4 regions of the Chromobacterium sp. CV08 genome follow, and region 2 is predicted to be linked to each of the others. Evidence: predicted binding sites of a transcription regulator. Region 2 holds the regulator's gene; each other region holds the start of a gene.
What was found. Region 2 encodes sigma-54, which starts transcription at its own class of promoters, with help from an activator protein. Its sites were predicted from a motif close to CTGGCACGCTTCATGCTT; they were not measured.

Region 1 (5,318 bases), 2.0 Mb from region 2:
CACCTCGTCCTGGCGGCTCAGCGGCCCCACCCGCACCCGGTGCACCATCCCCTTGTCCGGCACATTGACCGACTGGATCTTGGCCTCGACGCCCAGCAAGGCCAGCTTGGCCTTCAGGTTGTCGGCGTCGTCCTGGTTCTGGAACGCGCCCAGCTGCAAATAAACCCGTTTGGCAGTCGCCGACGACGAAGGTTCCGACGAACGTCCGCCCTTGGCGTCGGACGTCACCGCATCGACCTGCCCCGGCAGGATCTTGTAGAAATCGAAGCGCTGGTCGTTCTTGTCGCTCTTGGCCTGGGCCGCCGGCGCGGCCGGCTTGGCCTTGGCTTCCGGCTTGGCCTCGTGCGGCTGGACCGGCGGCGGCAGCGGTATGCTGTCCCCGGAGTCCAGCGTCGCCTGCGGCTGCGCCTGGGCCGCCGGCTGCGGCGCAGGCGCGGTGGCCGACGCGGCGTCGGCAATGCGGGTGCCCGGCGCCAGCAACTCGGTCGGCGGTTGCGAGGTCTCGGGCTTATTGGCATTCTTGGCTTGGAACGGCGCCGGCGAGCGATTGAGATACATCGCCAGGCCCACCGCCACCGCGACGCCGACGATCAGGCCGATGATGATGCCGGCCAGCATGCCGCCGCCGCCGCGCGACGAGGAGGACGAGTTGCCGCGTCCGCGCGACGGACGGGGGGAGTTTTTCAGATCTCGATTAGCCATTCACCACTACCGCTGTTGTCTGTCCGGACGGCGACGCGCCGTCCGGGCTGGATTGATCAATTTCTTATGTCAGGCGCCGCCAGGCATCATGCGCCGCAGCTGTATCGCCTGCAGGACATGGCCGCGGCCGATCCGTTCGGCCTGTTCCAGATCGGCGATGGTGCGCGAAACCCGCAGTATCCGATGATACGCGCGCGCCGACAAGCCGAGCCGCGGCAAGACCTCGGCCAGCAAGGCCAGCGCCGACTCGTCGCCCTGGCAATGCCGCTCCAGCGCCGCGCCCTGCAAGGCCGCGTTCAGGCAGCCCTGCCTCCGGTGCTGGCGGAGCCGGGCCAACTCGACCCGCTGGCGGACCGCCGCGCTCGACTCTCCGGGCGCCGCCTGCTGCAATTCCACGGCGCTCAGCGCCGGCACCTCCACCTGCAGGTCGATGCGGTCGAGCAATGGACCCGAGATTTTACCGCGATATCGTCCCACTTGCTCGGGCGTGCACCGGCAGCGGCCCGATGGATGGCCGTGATAGCCGCATGGGCAGGGGTTCATCGCCGCCACCAGCTGGAAGCGCGCAGGGAAACTGGCCTGTCGAGCCGCTCGCGAGATATGGATCACACCGCTTTCCATCGGTTCGCGCAGCACTTCCAGCACCTTGCGGTCGAATTCCGGCAACTCGTCGAGAAACAGCACGCCGTGATGCGCCAGGCTGATCTCGCCGGGCCGCGGCTCGCCGCCGCCGCCGACCAGCGCCACCGCCGACGCGGTATGGTGCGGCGCCCGAAACGGCCGCACCCGCCAGCGTTCCGGCTGAAAACCCTGCGAGCCGAGCGACAGCACCGCCGCGCTCTCCAGCGCCTCCGGCTCGGACAGCGGCGGCAGCAGGCCCGGCAGACGCGCCGCCAGCATGGACTTGCCGGTGCCCGGCGGCCCCATCAACAGCAGGCTGTGCCCGCCGGCGGCGGCGATTTCCAGCGCGCCGCGGGCGACGGCCTGGCCTTTGACATCGGCCAGATCCGGGTAGTTCGGCGCGGCGGCGGGGGCCGGCTGCGCCAATGCCTCCAGCGGCTGCAAGCCATTCAGAAAGGCGCAGGCCTGAGGCAGGGACTGCACGGCGTAGACTTCGGCGGAGGCCAGCACGGCCGCCTCCGCCGCGCTGGCCTCGGGCAACACGAAGGCGCGGCCGGCCGCATGGCACTGGCAAGCCATCGCCAGCGCGCCGCGCACCGGACGCAAGGCGCCGCTGAGCGCCAGCTCGCCGGCGAATTCGAAACGGGCGATGTCCTCGCACTTGACCTGGCCCGAGGCCAGCAGGACGCCGATGGCGATCGGCAGGTCGAAACGGCCGGAATCCTTGGGCAGGTCTGCCGGCGCCAGATTGACGGTGATCTTGCGGGCGGGGAATTCGAAACCGGAGGTGAGGATGGCCGCGCGCACGCGGTCGCGGCTTTCCTTGACCTCGGTCTCGGGCAGGCCGACGATGTTGAACGCCGGCAAGCCGTTGGCCAGGTGGACCTCGACGGCCACCTCCGGGGCGTCAAGCCCGGACAAAGCCCTGCTCGCCACCACCGCCAGCGTCATGGCCGCTCAGGAATGGCCGAGTTCGGACTGCTCTTCCACCCTGGCCGCTGCCTCGTCCGGAAACAGCTGGGTTTCCAGACGCGCCAGACGCGTCTCCAGCGCAGCCAGCTGTTCGCGGGTGCGCGTCAAGACCGCCTGCTGCACGTCGAATTCCTCGCGCGTCACCAGATCCATCTTCGCGAAGGTCGAGGACATCATCGCCTTGACGTTCTTCTCGATGTCCTTGGCCGGGCTGGCGGCGATGGTTTCGCTGATCTTGGCGCTGATCTCTTCAAACAGTTTCTGGCTCAACATGGTGGCGGCTCCCGTCGGGTGTCTTGACATGTTGCCGAGTGTAGCAAAAAGCGCCGTCGCGCTCCCGTTTTCCTGTACGCATAGTCATGGTCGCCGCGTCGCCAGCCGCGGCCATTCGACTCGACGATGCTGCAGCGCAACTTTGCACCAAAGTTGTGCAGTCTAGGCAGGCACGGTGCACAAGGAAAGTGCCCAAACGGCCAGAGACGTCTCTTTTGCACTGCATCACAATTCAGAGAACGTCCGCGGCGGCCTGGCACGATTCCTGCATTGACCGCCGCAGCAGCAATCGTCAGTCACTCGACCTTCCGAGAAGGAGCCACCATGAAGCTCGTCACCGCAGTCATCAAGCCGTTCAAGCTTGACGAAGTCCGCGAAGCGCTGTCCGCCATCGGCGTCCAGGGCGTCACCGTGTCCGAGGTCAAGGGCTTTGGCCGCCAGAAAGGCCATACCGAGCTGTACCGCGGCGCCGAATACGTCGTCGACTTCCTGCCGAAGGTGAAACTGGAAATCGCCATCGACGACGCCCTGCTGGACCAGGTGGTGGAAGCGATAGAGAAGTCCGCCCGCACCGGGAAGATCGGCGACGGCAAGATCTTCGTCTACGACCTGGAGCAGGTGATCCGCATCCGCACCGGCGAAACCGGCGCCGACGCCGTCTGACCACCGGAAAACTGGGGAAACATAATGAAAAAGATGCTCGCCGCAATGGCCTCCGGCCTGACCGCCCTCTCCCTGCCCGCGCTGGCCGACGCGCCGGCCGGCCCGGCCGTGGCCGCCGCCAAGGTCATCAATTCCGGCGACACGGCCTGGATGCTGACATCGACCGCGCTGGTGCTGTTCATGACCATACCCGGCCTGGCCCTGTTCTACGGCGGCATGGTCCGCAAGAAGAACGTGCTGGCCACGCTGATGCAAAGCTTCGCCATCACCGCGCTGGTGACGGTGCTGTGGACCGTGATCGGCTACAGCCTGGCCTTCACCGTCGGCACGCCGTACATCGGCGACCTGTCGCGCCTCCTGCTGGACGGCATGGTTTACATGAAGGACGCCGGCAAGCTGGCCGTGCATCCGCTGGCCGGCACCATCCCGGAATCGGTCTTCATGACGTTCCAGATGACCTTCGCCATCATCACGCCGGCGCTGATCACCGGCGCCTTCGCCGAGCGGATGAAGTTCTCGGCGATGCTGGTCTTCATGGCGCTGTGGTCGCTGCTGGTCTACGTGCCGGTCGCGCACTGGGTGTGGGCGCCCGGCGGCTGGATGGGCGACAAGGGCGTGCTGGACTTCGCCGGCGGCACCGTCGTGCACATCAACGCCGGCGTGGCCGGCCTGGTGACCGCGCTGGTGCTGGGCAAGCGCATCGGCTTCGGCAAAGAGGCGATGCCGCCGCACAACCTGATTCTGACGCTGGTCGGCGCCTCGATGTTGTGGGTAGGCTGGTTCGGCTTCAACGCCGGCTCAGCCGGCGCCGCCGACGGCCGCGCCGGCATGGCGATGGTCACCACCCAGGTCGCCACCGCGATGGCCGCGCTGGCCTGGATGTTCGCCGAGTGGGCGACCAAGAAGAAGCCGTCCGTGCTGGGCATCGCCTCCGGCGCCGTGGCCGGCCTGGTGGCCATCACGCCGGCCGCCGGCTTCGTCGACGTCAAGGGCGCGCTGGTGATCGGCCTGGCCGCCGGCGTGGTGTGTTTCTGGGGCGCCACCGGACTGAAGCACATGCTGGGCTACGACGACTCGCTGGACGCCTTCGGCGTGCACGGCGTCGGCGGCATCGTCGGCGCGCTGCTGACCGGCGTATTCGCCGTCAAGGACATCGGCGGCGCCGACGGCAGCCTGGCCACCCAGGCGCTGGGCGTCGGCGTCACCATCGTCTACTGCGGCATCGTCACCTTCGTTCTGCTGAAGCTGGTCGACATCGCGCTGGGATTGCGCGTCGCCGAGGACGAGGAGCGAGAAGGGCTGGACGTGGTGCTGCACGGCGAACGGGTCGAATAGCGCCGACAGCGATAACGATTTGTTGTGTAAGGGACTTTCGGGGCGTTCGCGCCCCGTTTTTTTTGCGCCGCGCGGACAGCAAAAAACCGGCCACGGGGCCGGTTCGAATCCAAAGGCGGGCGTCTACTTGACGATGCGCAGGCTGGGACGTCCGCTGGGACGGCCGCCCGGCCCCGGATCGTCTCCGTCCGGCCGCCCGTCGCCTTCCGGCGCCGGCCGCTCCTGGACGGCCTCGACCGCCGGCTCCACCTCGAAGCCCATGCCCTCGCCGGTTTCGCGCGCGAAAATCGACATCACGTTGCCGACCGGCACCCAGATATCGCGGGAGACGCCGCCGAAGCGGGCCGAGAACGAGATCCAATCGTTGTCGATCTGCAGGTTCTTGGTGGCGCCGTAGGCGATATTGAGCACGATCTCGTTGTTCTTGACGTACTCTAGCGGCACGTCGGCACGATCGTTGACCCATACGACGATGTACGGGGTATGGCCGTTGTCGCTGCACCACTGGTGCAGCGCGCGGATCATATAGGGCTTGGTGCTTGAGCTCATCGCGTCACCCTTATTTGCGCATCGCCTTTTCGGACGGCGTCAGCGAATCGATGAAGGACTGGCGCTGGAAGATGCGCTCGGCGTACTTCAGGATAGGCGCGGCGCTCTTGCCCAGATCGATGTTGTAATGCTCGAGGCGCCACATCAGCGGGGCGATGGCCACGTCTATCATCGAGAAATCGTCGCCCAGCATGAATTTCTGC
Region 2 (5,318 bases):
CTTGCCGTCCGGCGCGTCGAACGGGATCGGCGCCTTCAGCCGGATGAACACGCCGGTGGCCTCCTTCAGGCCGCGGGCGCGGCCGTGTGGAATGGCGACGCCCTGTCCCAGTCCGGTGGAGCCCAGTTTTTCGCGGCTGAACAGGCTGTCGAAAATCTCGCTGCGGGCGATGCCGCGGGTGTTTTCCACCAACAGGCCCACCTGTTCGAACACCCGCTTCTTGCTGGAGACGTCCAGATCGAGCAGCACATGGTCCGGAGTCAGGATTTTGCCGATGAGATTCATATTGGGTTATGCATGCGGCTCTTGGAGAAACCCGGAATTCTACGTTGCCTTGATAGTACTGAAAACCGGCAAGCGCAAAGAAAAACGGGAACCGTCCGGTTCCCGTTGCCTTCAGAGTCGCGTCACAGCGAGGCTTGCGCCGCTTCGCCGGAGCTTTGGCCGGTGCCCTGCGCGCGATGCTCGGTCAGCTTTTCCTTGTACTTCAGCACCTGGCGGTCCAGCTTGTCCATCAGCAGATCGATGGCGGCGTAGAGGTCGGCCTCGGACGCCTCGATGTGGATGTCCTTGCCGGACAGGTGCACGTTGACTTCCGCTTTTTGAACCAGTTTGTCCACCGAGAGAGTAACGGAGATGTCGATCACATGGTCGACGTGGCGGGTGATGCGCTCCAGTTTGTTTTCGATGTATTCACGCAGCGACGGGGTGACTTCCAGGTGCAGACCAGTTACTTTGAGGTTCATACCCTAGCTCCTTCTGGTGTTGACCACCCGGTCGGGTTGCCGGGCGGCATTGTATTTCTTAGAACCTGCTTACGATCCGCTGCTTCTGTGTCGTACCGCTTTGGCCCGCGCGTTCGTAAACCGGTCCTCAAGGCCTGTCACAGTGCCTTGCGCAGATTCACCGCCGGAATCTGCATGGCTTCACGATACTTGGCTACGGTGCGTCTGGCAACCTGTATTCCCCGGCGGGCCAGCGCGTCGGCGATGGCGCTGTCCGACAGCGGTTTCGCGCTGTCCTCGCCGTCTATCATGCCGCGTATGTGAGCCTTGATGGCGGTGGCGGAGCATTCTCCTCCGCCGTCGGTTTCCAGCGAACTGCCGAAGAAGTACTTGAGCTCGAACAGGCCGCGGGGGCAGAGCAGGTACTTCTGGCTGGTCGAGCGGGAAACGGTGGATTCGTGCAGGCCGATCTCGTCCGCGATGTCGCGCAGGATCAGCGGCCGCATCGCCACCTCGCCATGTTCAAAGAACGATTGCTGCCGTTCAACGATAGCTTCCGCCACTTTCAGAATAGTGTCAAATCGCTGCTGGATGTTCTTCACCAGCCAGCGCGCCTCCTGCAGCGGGCCGGCCAGTTCGCCGGCGCCGCGCTTGTCGGCCAGCAGCCGCTCGTACAGCCGGTTGACGCGCAGCCGCGGCATCGCCGAGCGGTTCAGCTCCGCGACCCAGCGGCCGCGCAGCTTCCTGACCGCGATGTCCGGAATCACGTAGTGGATGTCGCCGTGGCCGTAGCCGCTGGCGGGGTAGGGGTTCAGCCGGGAGATCAGCGCCTGCGCCTGGCGCAGCGCCGCGTCGTGGCAGCCGAGCAGCTTCTTCAGCTTCGCGTAGTCGCGCGCGCCCAGCAGCTCCAGGTGTTCGCGCGCGATGTCCAGCGCCAGCGCGCGGCCCGGTTCGTCGGCCGGTCGCCGCAGGAGCTGCAGTTGCAGCGATTCGGCCAGCGAGCGCGCGCCGACGCCGGCCGGATCGAACTGCTGCAGCAGCTTCAGGCCGACGGCCAGCTCGTCGCTGTCCAGCTGCAGCTCCAGCGGCAGATTGCCGGCCAGCTCGTCGAGGTCCAGCGGCAGGTAGCCGTCGTCGTCCAGTTCCTCTATCAGCAGGCTGGCGACCGCCCGGTCGCGGTCGCTCAGCGCGATTTCCCCCAGCTGGGCCAGCAGGTGCTCGCGCAGGCTGGGCTGGCTGGGCACGTTGAGCATCGGATCGTAGTCGTCGTCGCCGCCCTGGCGGCCGCCGGCGCCCCAGTCCAGCAGTTCGCCGACGCCGGCGCCGTCGTCGCGGCCGTCGGCATCCTGCGTTTCTCCGGCGCCATGGTCGGCGCCGTCGGGGGCGGCTTCGCCGTCGTGCGGCTCGTCGCCGCGTTCCAGCAGCGGATTGTCGAGCAGGAAGCGATCCACCTCGGCTTGCAGGTCCAGCGTGGACAGCTGCAGCAGCTTGATCGATTGCTGTAGCTGCGGCGTCAGCGTCAGCTGTTGCGAGACCTTGAGCTGAAGGGCCTGTTTCATCGCCGCTTACAGATGGAAGTGCTCGCCGAGGTAGACCTCGCGCACCCTGTCGTTGTTGACCAGTTCCTCGGGCTGGCCGGAGGCCAGCACCGAGCCGTCGCTGATGATGTAGGCGCGGTCGCAGATGCGCAGCGTCTCGCGGACGTTGTGGTCGGTGATCAGCACGCCTATGCCGCGTTCCTTCAGGAAGGAGATGATCTTCTGGATGTCTATCACCGCGATCGGGTCGACGCCGGCGAACGGTTCGTCCAGCAGGATGAAGCGCGGCCGCGTGGCCAGCACGCGGGCGATTTCGACCCGGCGCCGTTCGCCGCCGGACAGCGACAGCGCGTTGCTGTCGCGCAGATGGCCGATGTTCAGGTCGTCCAGCAGCAGATCCAGTTCCTTTTCCAGCTCCTTGCCCTTGCGTCCGGAGATTTCCAGGATGGCGGCGATGTTTTCCTCCACCGTCATCCGGCGGAAGATCGACGCCTCCTGCGGCAGGTAGCCGAGGCCGAGCTGGGCGCGCTGGTGTATCGGATAGCGGGTGATGGAGGCGTCGTCGAGCCGGATGTCGCCGTCGTCGGCGCCAATCAGGCCGACGATCATGTAGAAGCTGGTGGTCTTGCCGGCGCCGTTGGGGCCGAGCAGGCCGACGACCTCGCCGCTCTGTATGCTCAGCGAGACGTCCTTGACCACGGTGCGCTTCTTGAAGCGCTTCTTCAGGTGGGATACGGTCAGTATGCTGGGGTTCATCGCTGATCCGCTCCGGCGGGCTTGGCTGCCGCGGGCTGCGAGGCGGTGTTCTTCGGTTGCAGGATCACCGTGGTGCGGCCGCCCTTGCCGGCCGCCGCGCCGCTGCCGCCGCCGAGCACCTGGTAGGTCTCGTTCTGGGTGTCGTAGGTGATCACGGTGCCTATCGCCAGGTCGCCGTTGCGCTTGACGCGGGCGTTGCCGGTCAGCACCGCGCTGTGGGCGGCGCTGTTGTAGTCGAGCTTGCTGGACTGGCCCTCGACCCAGCCGCCGTTATTGTCCATCTTCTGGCGGAAGGTGACGATGCGGCCGGTGGCCTGCAAGGTCTGGTTGCCCTGCTTGTCCTGGGTGGCCACCACCTTGTCGGCGTTCAGACGCAGCGTGCCCTGCACCACGACCACATTGCCGGTGCAGACGGAAACGCCTTTGATCTGGTCCATGGTGCAGCCGTTGTCGCTGGTGATTTCCAGCGGCTTGTTGCGGTCGGCCTGCTCGGCCTGCGCGAGCGCGGAGGCGGCCAGCAGCAGGCTGGCCAGTGCGATTCGGGACTTATTTGGCATAGGTGATCTTGGTTGTGGACAGCAGATTGAGCAGGCCCAGCGGCTCCTGGTAGGTGAAGCCTATCGAGTTGGCCACCGAGTTGCCGTGGTGGATCACCGACGGCGCTTTCGAGCTGGCGTAGCGCTTGCCGGTGTCGACGAACATCGCGCTGCTTTCCAGCCGGGTTTCCGGTTGCTTGCTGTCTGCGGGTTTGATCAAAACGACTTTCTTGTCGAAGAAAGCCTGCTGGTTCTTGTTGTTGTAGCGGCCGGTCTCGCCGATGACGCGGTATTGCAGCGCCCCCTGCTGGTACTGGTACAGGTCGGGATTCTCGAAATAGGCGTCCGGCTTGCCCGGATATTGCCACATCCGGCTGGCGATCAGCTTGTCCAGCAGCTTGCCCTGCATGTCGTAGCGGGTGGCGACCATGTTTTCCGCGACGTACTCCGGCTTGTCCGGGTCCAGGTCGCGGCGATGGCTGTCCCAGCGCGAGATCTGGTCCAGCCATACGGTCAGCAGCGCGGTCAGGCCGATCAGCAATACCGGGAACAGCCGGTGCGAGCGCAATAGCTTCATCATGCCAGATACCCGGCGACGACGGCGTCGAAAGTGCCCTGCGCCTGCATGATCAGCTCGGCCAGTTCGCGCACCGCGCCGTGGCCGCCCGGATTGCCGGTGACGTAATGGCAATGCTGGCGCACCTGCGGCGGGGCCTCGGGCACCGCCACCGCCAGGCCGACGCGGGTCAGGATCGGCAGGTCGATCAGGTCGTCGCCGATGAAGGCGCAGGCGTCGACGGAGAGGCCGGTCTTTTCCAGCAGGTCGGCCAGCGCGACCTTCTTGTCGTGCACGCCGCCGTAGTAGTGGTCTATCTTCAGCGCGCGCGCGCGATGCTCGACGCAGCGGTCGGCGCGGCCGGAGATGATGGCCAGCTGCACGCCGGTGCCTTGCAGCAGCCGCAGGCCGAGTCCGTCCTGCACATAGAACGATTTGCTTTCCTCGCCCTGGGCGTTGTAGTAGATGCGGCCGTCGGTCATCACGCCGTCCACATCCATGATCAGCAGCTTCACCTTGCGGGCCTGCTCGGAAATCATGCGCATTGCTTGGTCCTTGCGGCCGTCCGCGGAACGCGGGACGGCGGAATCAAAATACGCCTGCTCGCAGCAGGTCGTGCATGTGCAGCACGCCGGCCAGCTTGCCGGCCTCGTCGACGACTACCAGGCTGGTGATCTGGTGCTGCTTCATCAGGAAGCCGGCCTCGGCCGCCAGCTTGTCGGCGGCTATGGTGCGCGGCGAGCGGCCCATCACTTCGTCAATCTGCAGGCGGTAGACATCGACGCCCCTTTCCAGCGTGCGGCGCAGGTCGCCGTCGGTGTAGATGCCGTGAAGCGCGCCGGCGGCGTCGCATACCGTCACCATGCCCAGCCGTTTCTGCGACATCTCCAGCAGCGCGTCCTTCAGCAGCGTGCCCGGCGCGACGCGCGGCAGCTCGTCGCCGGCGTGCATCAGGTCGCGCACGTGCACCAGCAGCCGCCGGCCCAGGCTGCCGCCGGGATGGGACAGCGCGAAATCGCTCTTGCCGAAGCCGCGGACTTCCATCAGCGTGACCGCCAGCGCGTCGCCGAGCGCGATCTGCGCGGTGGTGCTGGTGGTCGGCGCCAGGTTCAGCGGGCAGGCCTCCTTCTCGACGTGCGAGTGCAGCAGGATGTCCGCTTCGCCGGCCAGCGTCGAGTCGGCCCGGCTGGTCATCGCGATCAGCCGT
Region 3 (5,318 bases), 2.1 Mb from region 2:
GCGGCGCCTGCTGGCGCTGCCTGTGCCGGTCCAGGCCAAGACCTGTCCGCGATGCGGCAACGGCTTCACCTGCGGCGCCGGCGGCGAAAACGGCGGCTGCTGGTGCGCCGATCTGCCGGCGACGCTGTCGCCGACCGAGGCCGACAGCGACTGCCTGTGTCCGAGCTGCCTGCAGCGGCGGCTGTGACGGGGGCGGCCGCCGCGTCCATCGCCGGACGGATCGCGCTTGCCGGGTCGGCGCGTTTGGGTTTTAAATGCGTTGTGGATATTTTGAGCGAGGGCGCGATGGAATACCGGGTGTTCGACGCGGGGGGATCGCGCGCGCTGGAATGGCTGGCCCCGCTGGAGGCGGCGTCGCAGGCCGTCGATCTGGTGGCCGCCTGTGCCGGCGAGGACTGCGGCCGGCTGCTGCTCGATGCAGCCGTCCTGCCGGCCGCCTTTTTCCAGCTGCGCACGCGCTTCGCCGGGGAGTTCCTGCAGAAGCTGCAGAACTACAAGCTCCGCACCGCGGTGGTGATAGGCGAGGGGCGCAGCGACGGCGAGCGTTTCGGCGAATTCCTGGCCGAGGCCAGGCGAGGACATGGCTGCCGGCTGTTTCTGGCGCGCGGCGAGGCGCTCCTCTGGCTCGCCGACCGGCGGGAACCATAGCAAGCAGGCTCGATGACGGGAGGCGGCATGTTCGAAACGGATGTGGTGCGTTGCCGGATAGAAGGGGGCGTCGCGTGGCTGGAGCTGAACCGCCCGGACTGCCTGAACGCGATGAACCGGCCGCTGCTGCGCCAATTGCTGGCGGCGCTGGAGAGGGCTGCGGTGGACGAGGCGGTGCGCGGGGTGATCGTCAGCGGAGGCGGGCGGGTGTTCTCCGCCGGCGCCGACATACGCTGGCTCAACCAGGCCTCGCCGGACGAGGTGCGCGAGCTGGCGCGGCTGGCGGTGGCGGTGACCCGCCGCATCGAGACGCTGGGCAAGCCGGTGCTGGCGGCGCTGAACGGCGACGCGCTCGGCGGGGGGCTGGAGATCGCCGAGGCCTGCACATTGCGGCTGGCGGCTTCGCATGCCCGTTTCGGCCATCCAGAGGTCAGGATAGGCGCGGTCGCCGGCTTCGGCGGCACGACCCGGCTGCCGCGCCTGATAGGCAAGGGGCGGGCGGCGGAGCTGCTGCTGACCGGCAGGCTGATCGACGCCGAAGAGGCCTGCCGGCTGGGCCTGGTCAACCGCGTGACGGCGGCGGACCGGCTGCTGGCCGAGGCACAGGCGCTGCTGGACGAAATCCTGGCGCAATCGCCGGTGGCGGTGCGGCTCAGCTGGGAGGCGATGCACCGCGGCCTGGCGCTGTCCGAGGACGAGTCGGCGGCGCTGGGCGCCGATTATTTCGGCCTGGCGGCGCAGAGCGACGATTTCCGCGTCGGTACCCGGGCGTTTCTCGACAAGCAGGCGCCCAAGTTCAAGGGGCGGTGAGGCGGCGGCGATGAGGCCGCGTATCGCCTTGCCGACGCCGGGCGTAGACGGGCCGCGGCGTTCTTTACTTCCGTCGCGACCGCCCGGAGCCGTGCCGCCGTCGCCGCCGTCTCTCGGCGCCGCGCCCGGCCGGCAACGCTTTCCCAGGCGGCTGGGCCGCCCATTTCCCGAATCCCGGCGGCCGTCGGCAGCGGCCGCCGCCTGACCGTTCCGGTCCTTGGCGCCTGTTCACGATCTTTTTTTACGGGCAGCGCGGCCCAGCCAGCAGGCCAGATGCAAGGCGGAGGGCGTAGACCCTGGTGATTCCAGGGTCCAGCCCGGCAACGCGGCGGATGGCCTGCCTGCCGGACTGCCCTTCGGGGCCGCTTTCCGCGCCGTGCGTCCTGCAGAAATGAAAGCATCGTAAACAGGCTCTTTAGGGCGCGATTGCGCCGCTCCTCGTTTTTCCGACAGTCCGACGGCCCGGCATCGCCGGGGCCGCCTTCCCCGTTTTCCATCGCCGGCGAGGCTTTTCGTCCCGGCCGTCCCCATCGCCGCCATTCGCCTTCGACGCAGGGCTGGCGCGGCTTGCGCTTTCCCGCCGCGAATATTCAGCGCTGAGAAAATCAGCACAAAAGCAACAAATGTCAATTTTAATGCTTAATGAATTGACAAATGTCATACAAATACCAATAGAATATCGAGCGATTACTCTAATTGTTCGTCGGGAGTCAATCCTATGGCGAACGATTGCCTTGCATTTCAACGGAATCGCGCCGAATGGCGCGGGTGGGATTTGTAGCGACTCCAGGGAGCATGGAATGAAGAACCTTGTGATCAGCGACACAGCGGCGATTCTCGATCGCCGGGTGACCGACTTGGACGATGAAGAGATCCGGCAACTGAAACAGGCCGTCTACCAGCACGGGATCGTCGTGCTGAAGGCGCAGACGGCCTCCGCCGCCGAGTTCGTCCGCTTCGGCCGCCGCATCGGCGAGATCTGCCCCTACTACGAGGAAATGTACCGCCACCCGGAGCATGCGGAAATTTTCGTCTCTTCGAACTGCGAGGCGGACGGCAAGCTGGTCGGCGTGCCGAGGACCGGCAAGTTCTGGCATTCCGACTATGCCTTCATGCGGCAGCCGTTCGCCTTCACCATCACCTATCCGCAAGTGGTGTCCTCGCAGAATCGCGGCACCTACTTCATCGACATGGCCCAGGCCTACCGGCGGCTGCCGGCCGAGCTGAAGGCCAGGCTGGAAGGCGCGACGGCCACCCATTCGGTCCGCCGCTATTTCAAGATACGTCCGAGCGACGTCTACCGCCCGATAGGGGAGATCCTGGCCGAGGTCGACAGCAAGACCCCGGCGGTCGAGCATCCGGCGGTCATCCGCCATCCGGTCACCGGCGAGTCCATCCTGTACGCCAGCCGGGGCTTCACCGAGTCGCTGACGCTGGCCGACGACGCCGACGGCGCCGCGACGCTGGGCGAGCTGATGGCCGAGACCGGGCAGACCGACGACAGCTTCAGCCATCCGAACATCCAGCTGCTGAACATCAGCGAAGGCGACATCATCGTCTGGGACAACCGGCGCTTCGTCCACCATGCCAAGCACAGCGACAAGATCGAGCCGACCAAGACCTTCCGTCTGACCGCCTACGACGGCCATCCGTTCAGCGGCGAGCCGGCGCCGGCGCGCGAGAAGGAGGGGCTGAGCCTTGCTTGAATCCGAACAGCTACTGGCGCGCCAGCCGGCGCCGCCCGCCGTCTTCAACGATCCGGCGCTGCGGGCGCGGGTCTTGTCGGTCTATTTCGACAACGCCCGCTATCTGGAGACGGCCGATATCGGCGTCGACCACAGCGACGGCAAGGAGGAGGTGGTGTCCTGCGGCGTCCTCTCCGTTCCCGAGTCCTGCTACATCGAGAGCACCGGGCACTTCAACTCGGTGGAGTTCAACATCTGTTACAACCAGATCATGTACGACGCGATCGCCCATGCGTCGAAATACCGGCTGGCATCGTACTTCTCCGACTGGGGCGTCGAGGGATTCTTCTCGCGCCAGTTGCCCGACATCCTGATCACCCGCTTCCATAGCCGCTTCAGCAAGCCGTTGAACGCGTCCAGCTTTCGCGGCGAGTTCGTGATCCGGTCCGCCCGGCTGCATCGCACCGCCCAGCCCTTCCTGTTCCTGAAGACCAGTTGCCGGTTTTTCGACGATGCCGGCGGCGAAGCCGCCGGCGAGGTCGACCTGGCCATTCTCAACCCCTGACAGGGCGGACCCGCGTCGCAGCGGGTCCCCGCCAAGGAGGCCAAGCCTTGATTCCGCAGTCCATTACCCGCGCGCAGCTGGAGCAGGAGTTGCACGCGATCGCCAGGGCCGTGCTGCACAAGGGCGCGCTGCAGTCCAAGCAGAGCCTGTTCGAGCAGGGACTGACTTCGGTCGGCGCGCTGGAAATCCGCGGCCGGCTGGAGAGCCGGTTCCAGATACGGCTGCAATCCAGCACCTTGTTCGATTATCCGACGCTGGCCGCGCTGGCGTCCTTCCTGCTGGAGCGCCTGCAATCCGAAAGCGCCAGGCCCGCCGCCGTCCGGCCGCAGGACGGCCCGGTTCTGGGGGACGCGCTGGTGCGTGAAATTCTGAAAAAGGAATTTGGAGTCTAAACATGGATCACCCGGATTCTAAGCTGGCGGCGGCGGCCAGACAGCTGCTGGCCGAAAAATACGAGCCCATCGCCATCGTCGGCGTCGGCCTGCGCCTGTCGGAGGGCATTGCCGACCTGGAAGGCTTTCACCGCCTGCTGTTGGCTGGGCGGGACAATATCGTGCCGATTCCGGAATCGCGCTGGGACAATGGACGCTATTTCCAGTCCTTGCACCATCCGGACAATCTGATCTGCACCAACGAGGGCGGCTATCTCGACGATATCGACAAGTTCGACCCGGCCTTCTTCTCCATCTCGCCGAAAGAGGCGCGCTATATGGATCCGCAGCAGCGGATCATGCTGGAGCTGTGCTGGCACGCGCTGGAAAACGCCGGCCTGAATCCGGCCGAACTGCGCGGCGGGGACGGCTCGGTCTATCTGGGCACCAGCAGCCTGGACTACGCCCGCGAGATGCTGGGCCTGTCCGAAGCCCAGCTGGTCAGCCAGCTCGGCACCGGCACCGCCAACAGCGCCATTTCGGGCCGCGTTTCCTATTTTCTGGGCTGGCGCGGGCCCTGCCTGACGGTGGACACCGCCTGCTCGTCGTCGCTGGTGGCGATACACCTGGCGGCGACGGCGCTGCGCAACCGGGAGACCTCGATCGCGCTGGCCGGCGGCATCAGCATCGCCCATGATCCGATCAGCCACATCATCTTCACCCGCGCCAACATGCTGGCGCCGGACGGCCGCTGCAAGACCTTCGACGAGAGCGCCGACGGCTACGGCCGCAGCGAGGGCGCCGGCGTGGTGGTGCTGCGCCGGCTGTCGGACGCGCTGGCCGACGGCAACCGCATCCTGGGCGTGGTGCGCGGTTCCGCGGTGCGCCAGGACGGCGAAAGCGGCGGCCTGACGGTGCCCAACGGACGGGCGCAGGAGGCCGTGATGCGCGAGGCGCTGGCGCGCTCGCCGCTGACGCCGGCCGACATCAGCTATGTCGAGGCCCACGGCACCGGCACCCCCTTGGGCGACCCGATCGAGATCCACTCGATAGGCTCGCTGTTCGCCGACCGCGCGGACGACGATCCGCCGGTCCATGTCGCATCGTCCAAGACCAATCTCGGCCACATGGAGGCCGCCGCCGGCATAGGCGGCGTGCTCAAATGCCTGGCGCAGCTGCAGCACGGGCTGATCTATCCGCACATCCAGTTCGATACGCCGTCGTCCAAGATAGACTGGC
Region 4 (5,318 bases), 290 kb from region 2:
GACGTTGCCGTTCGCGTCGACGTATTTGTAGATGGTGTCGGCCTGGGCGGCGCAGCAGGCCAGCAGCAGACTGAGGGCGAGTGTCTTCATCGTGCGTGACTGGATTAGGGGGCTTCTGCATGATAAGCAAATCCGGCGGCCGCGTCATATGGCGTTGCGGACAGCGGGCGCAAAAACGGCGGCCGTGAGGGCCGCCGTCCGTTCCGCCGCGCCTGGGCAGGCTTACAGCGAGTAGTACATCGCGAATTCCACCGGGTGGGTGGTCATGCGGGCCAGGTTGACTTCCTGCATCTTCAGCTCGATGTAGGCGTCGATCCACTCGTTGGAGAACACGCCGCCGCGGGTCAGGAACTCGCGGTCCTTGTCCAGCGCGTCCAGCGCCTCGTCCAGGCTCGCGCACACGGTCGGGATCAGCTTGTCCTCTTCCGGCGGCAGATCGTACAGGTTCTTGTCGGCGGCGTCGCCCGGGTGGATCTTGTTCTGGATGCCGTCCAGGCCGGCCATCAGCAGCGCCGAGAAGCACAGGTACGGGTTGGCCAGCGGATCCGGGAAGCGCGCTTCGATGCGGCGGGCCTTCGGGCTGGCCACGTGCGGGATGCGGATCGAGGCCGAGCGGTTCTTCGCCGAGTAGGCCAGCTTCACCGGCGCTTCGTAGTGCGGCACCAGGCGCTTGTACGAGTTGGTGCCCGGATTGGTGATGGCGTTCAGCGCCTTGGCGTGCTTGATGATGCCGCCGATGTAGTACAGCGCGGTGTCGGACAGGCCGGCATAGCCGTCGCCGGCGAACAGGTTGACGCCGTCTTTCCAGATCGACTGGTGCACGTGCATGCCGGAGCCGTTGTCGCCGACGATGGGCTTGGGCATGAAGGTGGCGGTCTTGCCGTAGCTGTGGGCGACGTTGTGCACCACGTATTTCAGGATCTGGGTCCAGTCGGCGCGCTGGGTCAGCGTGCTGAAGCGGGTGCCGATCTCGTTCTGGCCGGCGGTGGCCACCTCATGGTGGTGCACCTCGACCGGCACGCCCAGCTCCTCCAGCAGCAGCACCATGGCCGAGCGGATGTCCTGCGAGGAGTCGACCGGCGGAACCGGGAAGTAGCCGCCCTTGACGCCCGGACGGTGGCCCATATTGCCGCCCTCGAACTCCTCGGCCGACGCCCAGGCCGCTTCCTCGGCCTTGATCTTGACGAAGCAGCCGGACATGTCGGTGCCCCAGGTCACGCTGTCGAAGATGAAGAATTCCGGTTCCGGGCCGAAGTAGGCGGTGTCGCCGTGGCCGGACGCCTTCAGATAGGCTTCGGCGCGCTTGGCGATCGAGCGCGGGTCGCGGTCGTAGCCCTTGCCGTCGGCCGGGTCGATCACGTCGCAGTGCATGAACACGGTCGGCTCGTCGAAGAACGGGTCGATGCGGGCGGTGGCCGGATCGGCCATCAGCAGCATGTCGGATGCCTGGATGCCTTTCCAGCCGGCGATGGAGGAGCCGTCGAAAGCGTGGCCGCGCTCGAACCAGTCGTCGGCGTCTTCCAGCAGCACATGGGCCGGGATGGAGACGTGCTGTTCTTTGCCGCGGGTGTCGGTAAAGCGCAGATCGACAAATTTGACGTCGTTTTCTTGGATCAGCTTGACTACGTCGGCTACTGCCATGGTTTATCTCCTGAAAGGCAACGTGCACCCAAGGGCAAGTGCGTAAAAATCGGTACGCCCGGCATTAAGCAGGAAGCGTGCCAGCTCCAGAATCGCTGCTGCTGCATTGTGTCATAGCCGAATGGGCTTAGCCAGCCGGCCGGAATGCGCGCCGGCGGGCCAAGATGGTGCCGGCAATGTCGTCCTGCACCATTCTGGTGCGATTTGCCAGCGGCGGCGGCCGGGCAGATAATCGCCAACATAGGCGATCCGTGTTGCAGGAGGAAAACAGCATGAGCAAAACGAGTCAGATACTGCAGGCCGCGCACAGGCGCGCCGAGCAGCTGGGCCTGCCCTATAGCGGTGCGGTCCTGCCCGACGAGGCTTACGAATTGATGCAGGGCCTGCCCAAGGCGGTGCTGCTGGATGTGCGCAGCCACGCCGAATGGCAATTCGTCGGCACGGTGCCGCAGGCCGTCAACATCGAGTGGCGCAGCTATCCCGGCATGGCGCCGAACCCGCATTTCCTGGCCCAGCTGACCCAGCAGGTCGATCCGGAGGCGGTGCTGCTGGTGATGTGCCGTTCCGGCGCCCGCTCCGACCAGGTGGCGCGGCTGGCGGCGGCCAACGGCTACAGCGAGGTGTACAACGTGCTCGAGGGCTTCGAGGGCGATCTGGACGCCGACGGCCACCGCAACTCGGTCGGCGGCTGGCGCCAGCGCGGCCTGCCGTGGGTGCAGGGCTGAGCCGCGACGCGCGCCGCGGTTGAAGTTTGCGTCATTAAACGGCAAAGTGTCGCTTGAAGCGCTGCGTCGCCGCAGACCAACCATTCAGACATTGGAAAGCCGGACATGACCGACCGTTACGCCGTTATCGGCAACCCGATCTCCCACAGCCAGTCGCCGTTCATCCACGAGGAGTTCGCCCGGGCCACGGGCCAGGACATCCGCTACGAAAGGCTGTCCGCCGAACTGGGCCACTTCGGCGAAGCGGTGGACGCGTTCGTCGCCAGCGGCGCCAAGGGCTTGAACATCACGCTGCCGTTCAAGGGCGACGCCTTCCGCTACGCGTCCGAGCTCACCGAGCGGGCGCGCGCCGCCGAGGCGGTGAACACGCTGACCTTCCGCGACGGCAAGGTGTACGGCGACAATACCGACGGCGTCGGCCTGGTGCGCGACATCGTCGAGAACCTGGATTACCCGATCGCCGGCCAGCGCGTGCTGATACTCGGCGCCGGCGGCGCGGTGCGCGGCGTGCTGGAGCCGATACTGGAGCAGAAGCCGGCCAGCCTGACCATAGCCAACCGCACCGTGATCAAGGCCGAGGCGCTGGCGCATCATTTCGCGCGCTGGGGAAAGGTCGAGGCCGTCGGCTATCCGGCGCTGGAGCGCCGCAGCTTCGACATCGTCATCAACGCCACCTCGACCAGCCTGAACAACGAGATGCCGCCGCTGCCGCACGGCGTGTTCACGCCGCGCACGCTGGCTTACGACATGGTGTACGGCAGCGGCCTGACGCCGTTCCTGCAGCGCGCCCAGGGCGAGAACGCCGGCATGCTGGCCGACGGCCTGGGCATGCTGGTGGAGCAGGCGGCCGAGTCGTTCTCGATCTGGCGCGGCATCCAGCCGGAAACGCGCAAGGTGACCAATATGCTGAGGGAAGTGCTGGCCTGACGGCGATCCGCCGTACTGCTGTGCCATCCCCGCAATAGTAAAGAGGGCCGCCGCGGCGGCCCTTGTTTGAACCCGGTCTGCCGCTGAGCGGCCAGCGGGTCGCACGCATGCCGTACTGCACGGGATGCGTATCACGAGGTCCTCGCTCCGCGAGTTGCATGATGCGTCTTTTCCTGAAAATCCTGGCGGTCCTGATGGCCGCCTTTGTGCTTTATAACCTGTGGGTGTTCGGCCATATCCTGTATTGGCGCGACCACAATCCCGATGCCAGCTCCTTCATGAACGAGCAGCTGGCCAGACTGAAGAAGGACGACCCGGAGGCCGAGCTCAGCCACCAGTGGGTGCCTTACGCCAGGATATCGCCGAATCTGAAGCGGGCGCTGATCGCGTCCGAGGACGCGAAGTTCGTCGATCACGAGGGTTTCGACTGGGACGGCATCGAAGCGGCGTTCGAGAAGAACCTGAAAAAGGGCCGGATCGTCGCCGGCGGCTCCACCATCAGCCAGCAGCTGGCGAAGAACCTGTTCCTGTCCAGCGGCAAGACGCCGTGGCGCAAACTGGAGGAGGCGCTGATCACGGTGATGCTGGAAACCGCGATGGACAAGCGCCGCATCTACGAGATCTATCTGAACGTGATCGAATGGGGCGACGGCGTGTTCGGCGCCGAGGCCGCCGCGCGCTACTATTTCCGCACCGGCGCCTCCCGGCTGTCGTCGTTCCAGGCGGCCAAGCTGGCCGCGATGGTGCCGAATCCTCGCTACTACGACGCCCACCGCAACGCGCCGGGCCTGGCCCGCAAGACCCGCATCATCCAGCGCCGGATGGCTTACGTCGAGCTGCCCTGATCCGGCCGGGTCCGGTCGGCCAGGGGGCTGCCGGCTGGAAGCCCGTTGCGGCGCCATGTTACAATCGCGACTTTCTTTATCGCGCCGCGGGCTCGCCGCGGCCAAGGCAATGGACTTACCCAGTTACCCCGTAATCCAATCCCGTATCATTCTATAAAGTCCCGCCTCACACCGTCGGCCTCCGTGCGCCCCGTGGGCGGAAGGAGACGTGCATGACGGTTGCCTTCAAGCAACAATCCGCCGATCGTCTGCAGGAAAGCCTGGGCCTGGTGCAGCGCCTGATCGAGCGCCAGCGCCAGCTCGAACATCTGATGGCGAGGCAGGACGCGGCCGATGCCGCCGATCCGCAGGCGCCGCAACACAATCTGCTGGAACTGGGCCAGAAGCTTGCCCAGCTTCATCCGGCCGACATCGCCCACGTGCTGGAGGCGCTGCCGCTGGAGGACAGGTTGCTGGCCTGGGATCTGACCGATCCGGCGCGCGACGGCGCCGTGCTGCTGGAAGTGTCCGACGCGGTGCGCGAGTCGCTGATCGAGGTGATGGACGCGGATCAGCTGGTCGCTGCCCTGGCCGGCCTGGATGCCGACGAACTGGCCGAGCTGGCGCCCGATCTGCCGCGCCAGGTGGTCTACGAGGCGATGGGGCGGCTGGACGAGGAAGAGCGCGGCCAGCTGCAGGCGGTGCTGTCCTACGACGACGACCGCGTCGGCGCGCTGATGGACTTCGAGCTGGTGACGATACGCGCCGATGTCAGCTGCGAGGTGGTGCTGCGCTACCTGCGCCGCTTCGACGAGCTGCCGGGCCAGACCGACAAGATCTTCGTCACCGACGAGGCCGGCCTGCTGAAGGGCGTGCTGCCGGTGCGCAAGCTCTTGGTGTCCGACCCGGACACGCTGGTGGAGGAGGCGATGGCCACCGAGGTGGTCAGCTTTCATCCGGACGAGGCGGCGGTGGACGCCGCGCTGGCCTTCGAGCGCTACGACCTGGTGACGGCGCCGGTGGTCGACGAGCGCGGCGCGCTGCTCGGACGGCTGACGGTGGACGCGATGGTGGACGTGATACGCGAGGAGTCCGACAGCGAGATGCTGAACCTGGCCGGCCTGAAGGAAGAGGAAGACCTGTTCGCGCCGGTGATGGATTCGGTCCGCAACCGCTGGGCCTGGCTGGCGATCAATCTGGG

Region 1: the regulator sigma-54 is predicted to act here: its motif matches at 2,822-2,839, upstream of glnK (P-II family nitrogen regulator).
Region 3: the regulator sigma-54 is predicted to act here: its motif matches at 2,016-2,033, upstream of WNM05_RS17025 (TauD/TfdA dioxygenase family protein).
Region 4: the regulator sigma-54 is predicted to act here: its motif matches at 1,708-1,725, upstream of glnA (glutamate--ammonia ligase).

What each region holds. Positions count from the first base shown of each region.
Region 1 is NZ_CP150453.1:4,451,888-4,457,205, forward strand. Features, by position in the region: gene WNM05_RS20255 (SPOR domain-containing protein) at 1-702, opposite strand, end outside; gene WNM05_RS20260 (YifB family Mg chelatase-like AAA ATPase) at 772-2,274, opposite strand; gene WNM05_RS20265 (accessory factor UbiK family protein) at 2,281-2,568, opposite strand; gene glnK (P-II family nitrogen regulator) at 2,893-3,231, shown strand; gene WNM05_RS20275 (ammonium transporter) at 3,256-4,566, shown strand; gene WNM05_RS20280 (ClpXP protease specificity-enhancing factor) at 4,690-5,115, opposite strand; gene WNM05_RS20285 (glutathione S-transferase N-terminal domain-containing protein) at 5,126-5,318, opposite strand, start outside.
Region 2 is NZ_CP150453.1:1,610,808-1,616,125, forward strand. Features, by position in the region: gene ptsN (PTS IIA-like nitrogen regulatory protein PtsN) at 1-285, opposite strand, end outside; gene hpf (ribosome hibernation-promoting factor, HPF/YfiA family) at 408-746, opposite strand; gene WNM05_RS07735 (RNA polymerase factor sigma-54) at 884-2,284, opposite strand; gene lptB (LPS export ABC transporter ATP-binding protein) at 2,291-3,019, opposite strand; gene lptA (lipopolysaccharide transport periplasmic protein LptA) at 3,016-3,576, opposite strand; gene lptC (LPS export ABC transporter periplasmic protein LptC) at 3,566-4,135, opposite strand; gene WNM05_RS07755 (KdsC family phosphatase) at 4,132-4,656, opposite strand; gene WNM05_RS07760 (KpsF/GutQ family sugar-phosphate isomerase) at 4,700-5,318, opposite strand, start outside.
Region 3 is NZ_CP150453.1:3,725,953-3,731,270, reverse strand. Features, by position in the region: gene WNM05_RS17040 (cysteine-rich CWC family protein) at 1-187, shown strand, start outside; gene WNM05_RS17035 (DUF4180 domain-containing protein) at 262-648, shown strand; gene WNM05_RS17030 (enoyl-CoA hydratase/isomerase family protein) at 676-1,458, shown strand; gene WNM05_RS17025 (TauD/TfdA dioxygenase family protein) at 2,259-3,164, shown strand; gene WNM05_RS17020 (FcoT family thioesterase) at 3,157-3,708, shown strand; gene WNM05_RS17015 (acyl carrier protein) at 3,756-4,100, shown strand; gene WNM05_RS17010 (type I polyketide synthase) at 4,103-5,318, shown strand, end outside.
Region 4 is NZ_CP150453.1:1,324,024-1,329,341, forward strand. Features, by position in the region: gene WNM05_RS06285 (DUF4124 domain-containing protein) at 1-90, opposite strand, end outside; gene glnA (glutamate--ammonia ligase) at 223-1,641, opposite strand; gene WNM05_RS06295 (rhodanese-like domain-containing protein) at 1,914-2,366, shown strand; gene aroE (shikimate dehydrogenase) at 2,472-3,293, shown strand; gene mtgA (monofunctional biosynthetic peptidoglycan transglycosylase) at 3,455-4,138, shown strand; gene mgtE (magnesium transporter) at 4,351-5,318, shown strand, end outside.